DNA from 3 places in the Planococcus chinensis genome. Region 3 is predicted to be linked to each of the others. Evidence: riboswitches for the same ligand, from Rfam matches in the RefSeq annotation. Region 3 holds a riboswitch; each other region holds the start of a gene.
The links. A riboswitch is a leader RNA that binds a small molecule or an ion and turns the genes downstream of it on or off. The one in region 3 is predicted to bind thiamine pyrophosphate.
Positions count from the first base shown of each region.

Region 1: linked by a shared signal. The riboswitch ahead of tenA (thiaminase II) and the one ahead of ACFSDB_RS07360 (YkoF family thiamine/hydroxymethylpyrimidine-binding protein) in region 3 are both predicted to bind thiamine pyrophosphate.
Region 2: linked by a shared signal. The riboswitch ahead of thiT (energy-coupled thiamine transporter ThiT) and the one ahead of ACFSDB_RS07360 (YkoF family thiamine/hydroxymethylpyrimidine-binding protein) in region 3 are both predicted to bind thiamine pyrophosphate.

Region 1 covers NZ_JBHUFW010000004.1:812,365-815,637, reverse strand. The annotation lists gene thiD (bifunctional hydroxymethylpyrimidine kinase/phosphomethylpyrimidine kinase) at 1-271, opposite strand, end outside; gene thiM (hydroxyethylthiazole kinase) at 258-1,052, opposite strand; gene tenA (thiaminase II) at 1,042-1,737, opposite strand; TPP riboswitch at 1,824-1,926, opposite strand; gene ACFSDB_RS06300 (YqkE family protein) at 2,110-2,319, opposite strand; gene ACFSDB_RS06295 (acetyl-CoA C-acetyltransferase) at 2,332-3,273, opposite strand, start outside.
Region 2 covers NZ_JBHUFW010000014.1:47,250-50,522, reverse strand. The annotation lists gene map (type I methionyl aminopeptidase) at 279-1,031, opposite strand; gene thiT (energy-coupled thiamine transporter ThiT) at 1,112-1,687, opposite strand; TPP riboswitch at 1,786-1,885, opposite strand; gene ACFSDB_RS16850 (M20 family metallopeptidase) at 2,028-3,104, shown strand; gene ACFSDB_RS16845 (hypothetical protein) at 3,169-3,273, shown strand, end outside.
Region 3 covers NZ_JBHUFW010000004.1:1,011,807-1,015,079, reverse strand. The annotation lists gene ACFSDB_RS07365 (glycoside hydrolase family 32 protein) at 62-1,531, opposite strand; TPP riboswitch at 1,747-1,852, shown strand; gene ACFSDB_RS07360 (YkoF family thiamine/hydroxymethylpyrimidine-binding protein) at 1,944-2,543, shown strand; gene ACFSDB_RS07355 (ECF transporter S component) at 2,536-3,117, shown strand; gene ACFSDB_RS07350 (ABC transporter ATP-binding protein) at 3,110-3,273, shown strand, end outside.

The DNA of each region.
Region 1 (3,273 bases), 200 kb from region 3:
TTTCCTCAATGATCGAGGCATCAAACAGCATGCCGGTTTTGACTGCTGCAATTTCAAAGTCGCTGCCCACCGCATCTATCTGCTGCCGGACTGTTCCCCTTTCCATCGGGAAAATGCCGCTGACGCCTTGGGTATTTTGAGCCGTTACCGCTGTAATGGCAGAAGTTCCAAACACACCGAGCTCCTGAAATGTTTTGATGTCCGCCTGAATCCCGGCGCCTCCGCCGGAATCAGAACCGGCAATCGTTAGCACTTCCTTAATCGCGCCCATACAACATCCCTCCCATTTTGCTTGCTTCATCTATGTCCTGCTGTTCCGTGCTTGCAAGAAGGTCCAAAAATCGGGCGCTGAAATTCCCCGGCCCCGGTGTTTCGGCAGCTGCGTTTTCGCCGGCAATGCCGTAATAACGGAGCGCTTCTGCGGCTATCGTCATGGGCGGACCTTCCACTGATGCAAGGAAAGCAGCTGCGACTGCGCTTAATAGGCACCCCATGCCCGTTATCTCCGCCATTTTCGGACTGCCATGGGGGATGTACTCCACGGTTTGGCCATCCGTCACGAGGTCCGTTTCGCCTGTTACCGCTACGGCCAATCGATAGCGGCGTGCCACTTCCATTGCCAAGGGTTCTATATCGGCATCGCCAGCTCCGGCATCCACACCCTTTGCCTGCCAATCGGCTCCGGCAATCGCAGCCAGCTCCCCGGCATTGCAGCGCAGCAACGTGATTTCCACATGTTGAAGCAATTGGTTTACTGCCGAAAGCCGGAAACGTGTCGCGCCTGCACCGACCGGATCCAGCACGACCGGTATCCCTTTCCGGTTCGCTGTTTTCCCCGATATCAGCATGCTGTCGAGGGAACGCTGTGAAAGTGTCCCGATATTCAGCGATAACGCATCTGCCAAAAGGGTCAGTTCTTCTGCCTCTTCCACTGCATCTCCCATGATCGGTGATGCACCTAATGCGAGCAGCCCGTTTGCCTGGAAATTTGCGGCGACCTGGTTGGTGATGCAATGGATGATCGGCTCCTTTGACTGTACCTCATTCAACATAAGCAGTCTCCTCTCCCACTTGCGGCGCAACTTCCCAGCTTTCCATCGTCCACGCCTGCTGCCAGAAATTCCATTCGTAATAGCTGCTCCGGCGGAACCGGTCTTTCAACTGTTTAAGCCGTTTTCCAGAAAGCCCTTCTGCCAACCGGTCCATGCGATCTTTCTGCTCATTGACCAGCTCGCCGAACCACTCGGAACCGTATGTGCCAATCCACCGGTCGTAGATGGGATGTCCAGGTGCGGCATCTTTCAAGCGCTCCCCGATTTCAAAATAAAGCCAATAGCATGGCAGAATGGCAGCCAGTACATCCGCCAAGTCGCCTTCAGCAGAACGGTACATATGCGAAACGTAGGCATAGGCACTCGGCGAAGGTTCGAACAACTCCCAATCGCTCTTTGTGACACCGAGTAAATCCATGAATGATTCGTGGAGCGCCATTTCTGCGGCACAGGTCTGTTCTGCATGATGCGCGAAGCTTCTCGTCGTCTCGAGGTCCGCCGCCTTAACCGCTCCGATTGCCTGTACTTTGGCAAAATGGGTTAAATAATAGGCGTCCTGCATGACGTAATACTTGAATACATCCAGCGGCAACGTGCCGTCCGCGATTCCTCTTACAAACGGATGCTCAAAACTTGCCTGCCATAATCCATCACATTCCAACCGTACCTCTTTGCAAAAAGCCATTTCTCCATCTCCTTTTTTGGGCAAATAAAATACCGCTTTCCAGTAAAGGAAAGCGGCGATTGTCAGCTGCACAAAAAAAGAGAGGAGCATCCATTCGCCCACTTCCCTCCGCTGGTATGATCCAGATCAGGTTCAAAGGGTCCGAGCGTTGCTCGTCTCAGCCGGTAACCGGCTCCCCTAGTGGATTGCGATATTCATGTTGTCGGCATCACTATACCATAGATAAAATAATAATTCAAAATTTCTTTTTATTTCAAGTTTCCGTCAGAGTCAGACAAGGCTGTTTTAGCGGATGCTCCATGGCTATACGCAAAAAAGCCGAAGACTGCGGGATTGTCCCAGTCTCCGGCCTCATCGGCATCGATTGGCACTCTAGAATTTATTGCCTTTGTCGCCGTGCCGCTCAAGCAACTCAGCAAACGACAAGTTCTTCTCGCGTTCTTTGCGTTCGAACAATTCCTTGGCGTGCTTTTCCTCAGCGCGCTGCTGCTCTTCTTTCAGCAGTTCCGCTTTCGTCGCCTGCAGTTTTGCAAGGATATCCTGCGGCAGATTGCTTTCGGTTTCCTGTTTTTTCTTGCTCATCGCTCTCTCTCCTTACGGGCGTTTTACGATCGTTGCCACGCCTTGGCCTCCGCCGATGCAAAGTGTTGCAAGTCCGGTTTTGACATCGCGTTTTTGCATTTCATGCAGAAGCGTGACGAAAACACGGGCGCCGCTTGCGCCGATCGGATGGCCAAGTGCGATTGCACCGCCATTAACGTTCAATATATCGTGATTGAATCCTAATTCACGGTCCACAGCGATTGATTGGGCTGCGAATGCTTCGTTGGCTTCGATCAATTCGATATCAGCCATCGCCATTCCCGCTTTGTTCAATACGTTCTTGACCGCTTGCACCGGACCGATGCCCATAACCGCCGGGTCTACGCCAGCGTGTCCGTTCGCGATGACGGTAGCAATCGGCGTCAAACCCAGTTCTTCGGCTTTCGCTTTGGACATCACGACAACAGCGGCCGCTCCGTCGTTGATTCCAGAAGCGTTGCCGGCCGTTACGCTGCCTTCTTTTTTAAATGCTGGGCGCAATTTGCCAAGTTTATCGGCAGTGGAATCGCGCTTTACGTATTCGTCCGTACTGAAGATCACCGGCTCGCCTTTGCGCTGCGGAATTTCAACTGGAACGATTTCATCATCAAAGCGGCCGGAATCGATTGCCGCTGCCGCGCGTGCCTGTGAACGCGCAGCAAATTCGTCCTGCTCTTCGCGGGTGATTTCATAGCGGTCGCAGAGGTTCTCTGCAGTGACGCCCATATGATAATTATTGAATGCACACATCAGGCCGTCCTGCAGCATGCTGTCGACCACAGTCTGGTCGCCCATGCGGTAGCCGGTCCGTGCTTTTGGCATCAAGTATGGCGCCAAGCTCATGTTCTCCATGCCGCCTGCCACGACGATATCAGCGTCTCCTGCAAAAATTGCCTGGAAAGCCAGGTGTACCGATTTCAAGCCGGAACCACAGAGTTTATTGATGGTCATTGC
Region 2 (3,273 bases), on a different contig from region 3:
GACCGAAGCTTGCGAGGGCAAGTATTTGCGACGAGCTTGCGCAGGAGCACAGGTTCTTAGTTAGTTCGGCTCGAGCCCGCGGAAAGCGTCCGCCTGAAGTGGAGGATTCGAGATAGCTCCGCTCATATGAATATTCATTGTTTAAGAGGAATAAATTTTCTTCTGTCTACAAATTAAAAGACCTTAAAAGGTCTTTTTTTGTTTGCGGCAACCTTTCATCCAAAAGAACAGGCTGCAGACGGCCTCGTTATGAGGGAGTCTGCAGCCTGAGAAGCTTTCTAATTATCCAGTTTCGTCAATAGGACCGGTTCGCCTTTTGTAACTATGACTGTATGTTCAATCTGCGCCACCAGCGACTGATCCGGCGTGATAAATGTCCAGCCGTCACCTGATTCGATGATGTGCTCTGCTTTCTGTGAGATAAACGGCTCCACGGCCAGCACCATGCCTTCTTTCAGGATGGTCTTCTCCCATGCATCGTAATAATTCAAAATGTGCTGAGGGGCTTCATGGAGTGATTTCCCGATGCCGTGCCCGGTCAGGTTCTTGATGACAAAAAGGCCCTGCTGCTTCGCTTCGCGCTCCACCGCTTTCCCGATCTGGTTCAGCTTCGCGCCGGCTTTCACTTTCGTCATAGCGAAATCGAAAGCCGATGCTGCCACTTCACAAAGCTTCTCTTTTTCCGCATGGCCCTCGCCGACCACAAAGGAAATCCCTGTGTCCGCAAAATAGCCTTCATAAGAACCCGATACATCAATATTGACCATGTCGCCTTCTTCGATGACGCGTTTGCCGGGAATGCCATGCGCCACCTCTTCGTTTACGCTGATGCACGTATAGCCCGGAAAATCATATTCCGATTTCGGTCCGGATACGCCGCCAAGTTCTGCAAACAGCTTGCCGCCCAATTCATCGATTTCCTTTGTCGTAACACCCGGCTTGGTCGCCGCTTTCATTTCTTCACGGATCTTCGCTACCATCTGTCCGGCTTTTTTTAGCATTTCTATATCTTTTTCAGTCGTCGCAATCATTAAATACCCTTCTTTCAAATTGTCTAAGAAAAATTATACCATATAAAAAGAGGACTATCCTAATGATAGTCCCCTTCCACTTATGCTTTTGCGTCGACGAGTTTCGGGGCTGCGGCAAAGAGTGCCGAGCAGACGAAAGCCGCCAAGAGAAATACCGGAATCATATAGGTTGCGTTGTAGGCAGCGGAATAGATCAGTACATTCCCTTCTGCAAACATTCCGAAGAACAGAATGCCGGTGATCACGTGGGTGATGTACCGCAGAACTGAACCGATCAAAACGCCCAGTACGATAGCTGTGATCATCTTCCCTGTGCGCCTTTCTTCAGCAGCCTGCAGATACCGGCTCCGCATGATTCCCGCAAGGCCTACGACTCCGTAAGCCAGCAAATAATCCAGAATGACTTGCAGCACGACATAGCCGAACGACAGCGGCGTCACCGATATGGTGCCTGTGACGATTTGCAGGAGTCCTACCAACAGCCCGGTCAAGACACCGGCAGCGACGCCTCTTCTGAATGCCATCAGGACAATCGGGATCATGACCAGACTGACAGATCCCCCTTGCGGCATTTTGAAGGCCACAAAATCGAGGATAAACCCGAGGGCGCCAAAAATCGCAATCTCCACCATTAAAATAACCCGTTTATTTCTCATAACTTCCTCCTTATGTGTTGTGCACATCACCAGAAGGGCCGCGCGAATAAAAAACCATATAAAAGCGGCGCCAGGACAGAGCTTGGCGCCGCATAAGGGCCGGTTTCCATCCACATCCCTGCGCAAGTGTTAACTTACAGGTTCAAAGGGTAAGAACAATGTGTTCACTCTCAGCATATAGCTCCCCTTGTGGTGCATACATATTTTGCTTTCACCCCTATTGTACACAAATGCCCGACTTTAAGCAACGCAGTTTCAAGCTGGCCCCAGAGGGTAACAGGTAAGTATGAAGCAAATAGTCGAAAGGTGGTGAAGGCAGCGGAAACATGCGCTGCTGAGTATGATCGAGTTATTGAAAGAGTTAATTAAAATCCAAAGCGACACCAAACAAGGAGCGAACGATGCTCTTCTTTTTTGTGCCGAATGGCTGAAGGAGAAAGGGCAGGAAGTCAAGGTCCATGAAAACAACGGATATATGATGCTGACTGCCGCAAAAGGCCAAGGACAGGACACCATCGTGTGGAACGGGCATGTCGATGTCGTTCCCGGCCATCCGGACCAGTTCGTGCCGATGGAGGAAATGGGGCGCATTTACGGCCGCGGTTCCGCTGATATGAAAGCCGGGGTGGCGGCCATGATGCAGGCTTTCGTCGAACTGGATGGATCCGCGCTCAACCGCATCGTCCAGCTGCACATTGTCACCGATGAAGAAATCGGCGGCCGCAACACCTCAAAATGGCTGGTCGAACAAGGCTACACCGGCAATTTTGTCATATGCGGCGAGCCGACCGGCCTAAAAATCGGCTTGCAGTCAAAAGGAATTCTTCGCATGGATTTGACCTTCAAAGGCAAACCTGCGCACGGCAGCCGCCCATGGGAAGGCATCAACGCCATCGAGTCGGCGATGAAGTTTCATATGGGAATGGCCGATCTGCCTTTCCGCAAGGAATCGACCGAATACTACGAACAGCCGTCGGTCAATTTGCCGATCATCAAAGCGGGAGACCGCTATAACGTCGTTCCCGAAATCTGCGAAATGTCCTATGATATCCGCTTTATGCCGGGCCAGGACAAAGACGAAATTGTTCGGCAGATGGCGGAACTCGCCGAGAACTTGAAGCTGGATATGGAATACAAAGCGAGCGGCTCCACACCCGCTTTGACGACGACCAAAGAAAATCCGTACATTCAATCGCTGCAAAATGCCATCCGTGAAACAGTGGAAACCGAACCTGTCCTGTTCGGTCAGCATGGTGCTGCCGATACCCGCTATTACGCAGCCGTCAACGGCGGCGAAGGCGCGATCGAATTCGGCCCTTCAGGCGATGACTGGCATGGAAACGCCGAATACGCGGACATCTCCAGCATCCATCAATACAAAGACATCCTAAAGCAGCTTGCCGCTGCCCCGCTTTAAGGTTTAACAAGCAGAAAAACCGGGAACAATAAAACATACTCTATCCACGTCAGGAGTGATAAACATGGGAATCGGAAGAATTGTAAAAACAGCCATCAAGTTTGCGCCAATCGCGTATCCAATCATCAAAAAAGTAATGAACAAACAAAAAGCAGGGACTACTTCTACG
Region 3 (3,273 bases):
TAGAATCCAATGCTTTGTTTTGCCAGATACATTTCTTTAACGGAAAACGAAGGCGTCAGTTTTAAACAGAATGATTCATGAAATGCTTAGGATTTCGCAGATTCCACTTTTCAAGCAATAACTCCACATGCCCGTCGGCCGTAAAGAAAACATCAAGATCCGTTGCGAGCGCAAAAAAACGGGCCGTGAACACTTCCTCCCCTCCATTGACAAAAACTTCAATGGCACTCGTATCCAGGAATATATGCAATTCCTCAAGTGTTTCCAAAAAACAGCTTCGGTTTTCTACCATGCCGTCTAGAAATCGTTTGCGCACCAACGTCAACCGCTTGGTCTGTTGATCGTAAGAAATGATTATATTTTTGCGGATTTCAATTTTTATATGCCCGGCCAGGTTCTGCAGGAAATGGATCTTCAGTTCCTCTACATTCCCCGAAAGTTCTGGCCACGTCTTTGTTTCATTCTTTAAGCTTGAATGGAATGAAAGCCCTTGTGCTTCCCGCAACTGTTTCAGTTCCGGCACTGGCTTCTGAATGATCCTGTCTTTTCTCAGCTCTAATTCACGCGGCATCGTCAAAGCATGGACCCATCCTTTTTCGATTGTGGGCAGGTGGGATTCCTGTTCCCCTGTGATGCCCATCCAGCCAAGCATGATCCGCCTTCCTTGCTTATCCTGAAACGTCTGCGGGGCATAAAAATCAAAACCCCGATCCAACTCTGTAAATTCACCATGCGGGAACTCAGTTGTTCCAACGTTCCATCTGCCGACAAAATAGCCAGACTGATGCGCATTATGGTAAAAGGAATTTTTCGCTTTCAACCCTTGAGGGGAAACGATGAGGATGTCTTTTCCACCGAGCTCAAAAAAATCCGGACACTCCCACATATAGCCGAAGTCCATCAATCCATTGAAGCGGTTTCCAGCTAAAATCCCTTTAAGATCCCATTGCTGTAAATCTGTCGAAGCAAAAAGCACAACGGCCCCTTCTTCATAAAATGTTTGCGCCCCTACAACCATGTACCAAGTGCCATCCCTTTTCCAAACTTTCGGATCCCGGAAATGAGCCGTGTATCCTTCCGGCAGCAATACAACAGGCCCTTTCTTTTCAAAATCAAATCCATTGCTGGAAACGGCCATGCATTGATAAGTCTCAAATTTGCCATTTCCGCGTTCCACATGCCCCGTGTAAAACAAGATCATCTTCCCATCAACTTCAACCGCACTCCCAGAAAAACAGCCGTCCTTTTCATACCATTCACTTGGGACAAGCGCCGGCTTGTGTTCTTGCCAATAAACAAGATCCTGGGAGGTCGAATGGCCCCAACATTTAGAGCCGTGCGCCGTACCAAACGGATTCCATTGAAAAAACACATGATACATGCCTTTGTATTGGATCAACCCATTTGGATCGTTCAACAAACCGACCGCCGGCATCAAGTGGAATTGAAGCCGATGCGGATCGCTGTTGTTGTTTTTTTGATACGCTTCGATCGTCTGTGCTATTCTTTCAAACCAGTTGAATTGGACCATGATAATCTCCTATTTTCATCATTATTAACAAGCATAACGCCTATTAATTAAAAATTCCAACTAATTGGTCTTGATTCGGCTTCCCCGGTTGTCCACGTGCCAGTCAAGCACTCACTTGCTCCCAAGTTATGTGTTGTCCCCCTTTACATCCCCCAGCCCTTCCGCTAAACTAGAGCCATCGGGGCAAACCCCGGACACAAAAAACTGCATACCGTTTTCTGCACTAGGGGTGCTTATTTTAGCTGAGATGCAAGCGCAAGCTTCGATCCCTTATAACTCGATCAGGTTAGGACCTGCGTGAGGAAGTGCGGCACATTTCTGGAAAACTCCTTTTTTGGGACGCTTATAGATTATGGCTGCATCTTCGCGGATGCGGCCTTTTTTGTGGACTTTTTTAAGGAGGAATCTATTCATGGAACCATTGTACTGCGGCACAAGCCCGATTGTCGGATTTCGTTTTTCTTTGCACCCGATGTCGGGAAACTTTATCAAGATCATCAAAGGGGCGTTAAATAGGACGGACACCTCGAATGTCTGGATGCATACGGACGACGTTTCAACCGTCATCCGCGGCAAACAGAACCAGGTTTTCAACGTGGCCAAAGCGATCGCGCTCCATGCGGCAAAAACCGGCGAACACGTCGCCCTTTCCGGAACGTTCTCGATCGGCTGCCCGGGGGACTCGGAAGGAGATGCCTATCTGGAAAAAAGCGACGAGCTGCCTAATCAGGACGCCACTCCTCAATATGTTTCTTCCCAGTTCGCCTTATACCCGATGAACAACCCGGCGTATATGGAAGTCATCTACCGGGAAATCGATCGTGCCAAAGCGCATGGCGTCTTCAACGAATCGATGCATTACGCAAGCGGCATCCATGGCGACATCCACGATGTCTTCGCTTTCTATGAAGAGTCGTTCACCCATGCGCGCTCAGAAGAGTACCGCCACCTTGTGATGACGCTCTCGATGAGCATCAACAGCCCGTCGCACGGAGGGAATGCGCATGCTTAAAAACTGGAAGTTAAAAGAGATCGTCTTGATGTCGCTCTTTGCCATCGTCTTCGGCATCGTCTATTTGGTGTTTGTCCACGTCGGAAATATCTGGGCCGGATTGATCGGCCCGATTGCGTATGAATGGATGTTCGGCATCTGGTTTATCGTCTCCATTATCTGCATGTACATCATCCGCAAGCCGGGTGCCGCTTTGATGTCAGAAACCATGGCAGCGGCAATTGAAGTGCTGCTCGGCAACGCCATGGGCCCCCGCCTGATTTTATCCGGTGTGATTCAAGGGCTTGGCGCGGAGGCGGCCTTTGCTGTGACCGGCTACAAGCATTTTAATCTGGCCGTCCTGATGCTTGCAGGGGCAGGTTCTGCCGTCTTCAGCTTTGTTTATGGCTTCTTTGTTTCGGGTTATGCAGCGCTCGATCCGACGTTCGTCGCCTGGATGTTCACGCTGCGTGTGTTGAGCGGCATGATCATAGCGGGAATCGGCGGAAAATACCTTTCGGATGCCCTGCTGGCGACCGGTTCCCTTCGCGGCTATGCCATTGCCCGTATAGAAAAGAGTGATGCCAATGCATGATGCCGTCTTTTCACTCGACAATGTCCACTTCCGGTTTCCCGATTCAGGCCAGCGGACGCTCGACGGGATTTCATATGAAATCTTCCGAGGCGAGCGGGTTGTCATAACAGGTCCGAGCGGTGCCGGCAAAAGTACACTTCTGTACTTGCTGAACCG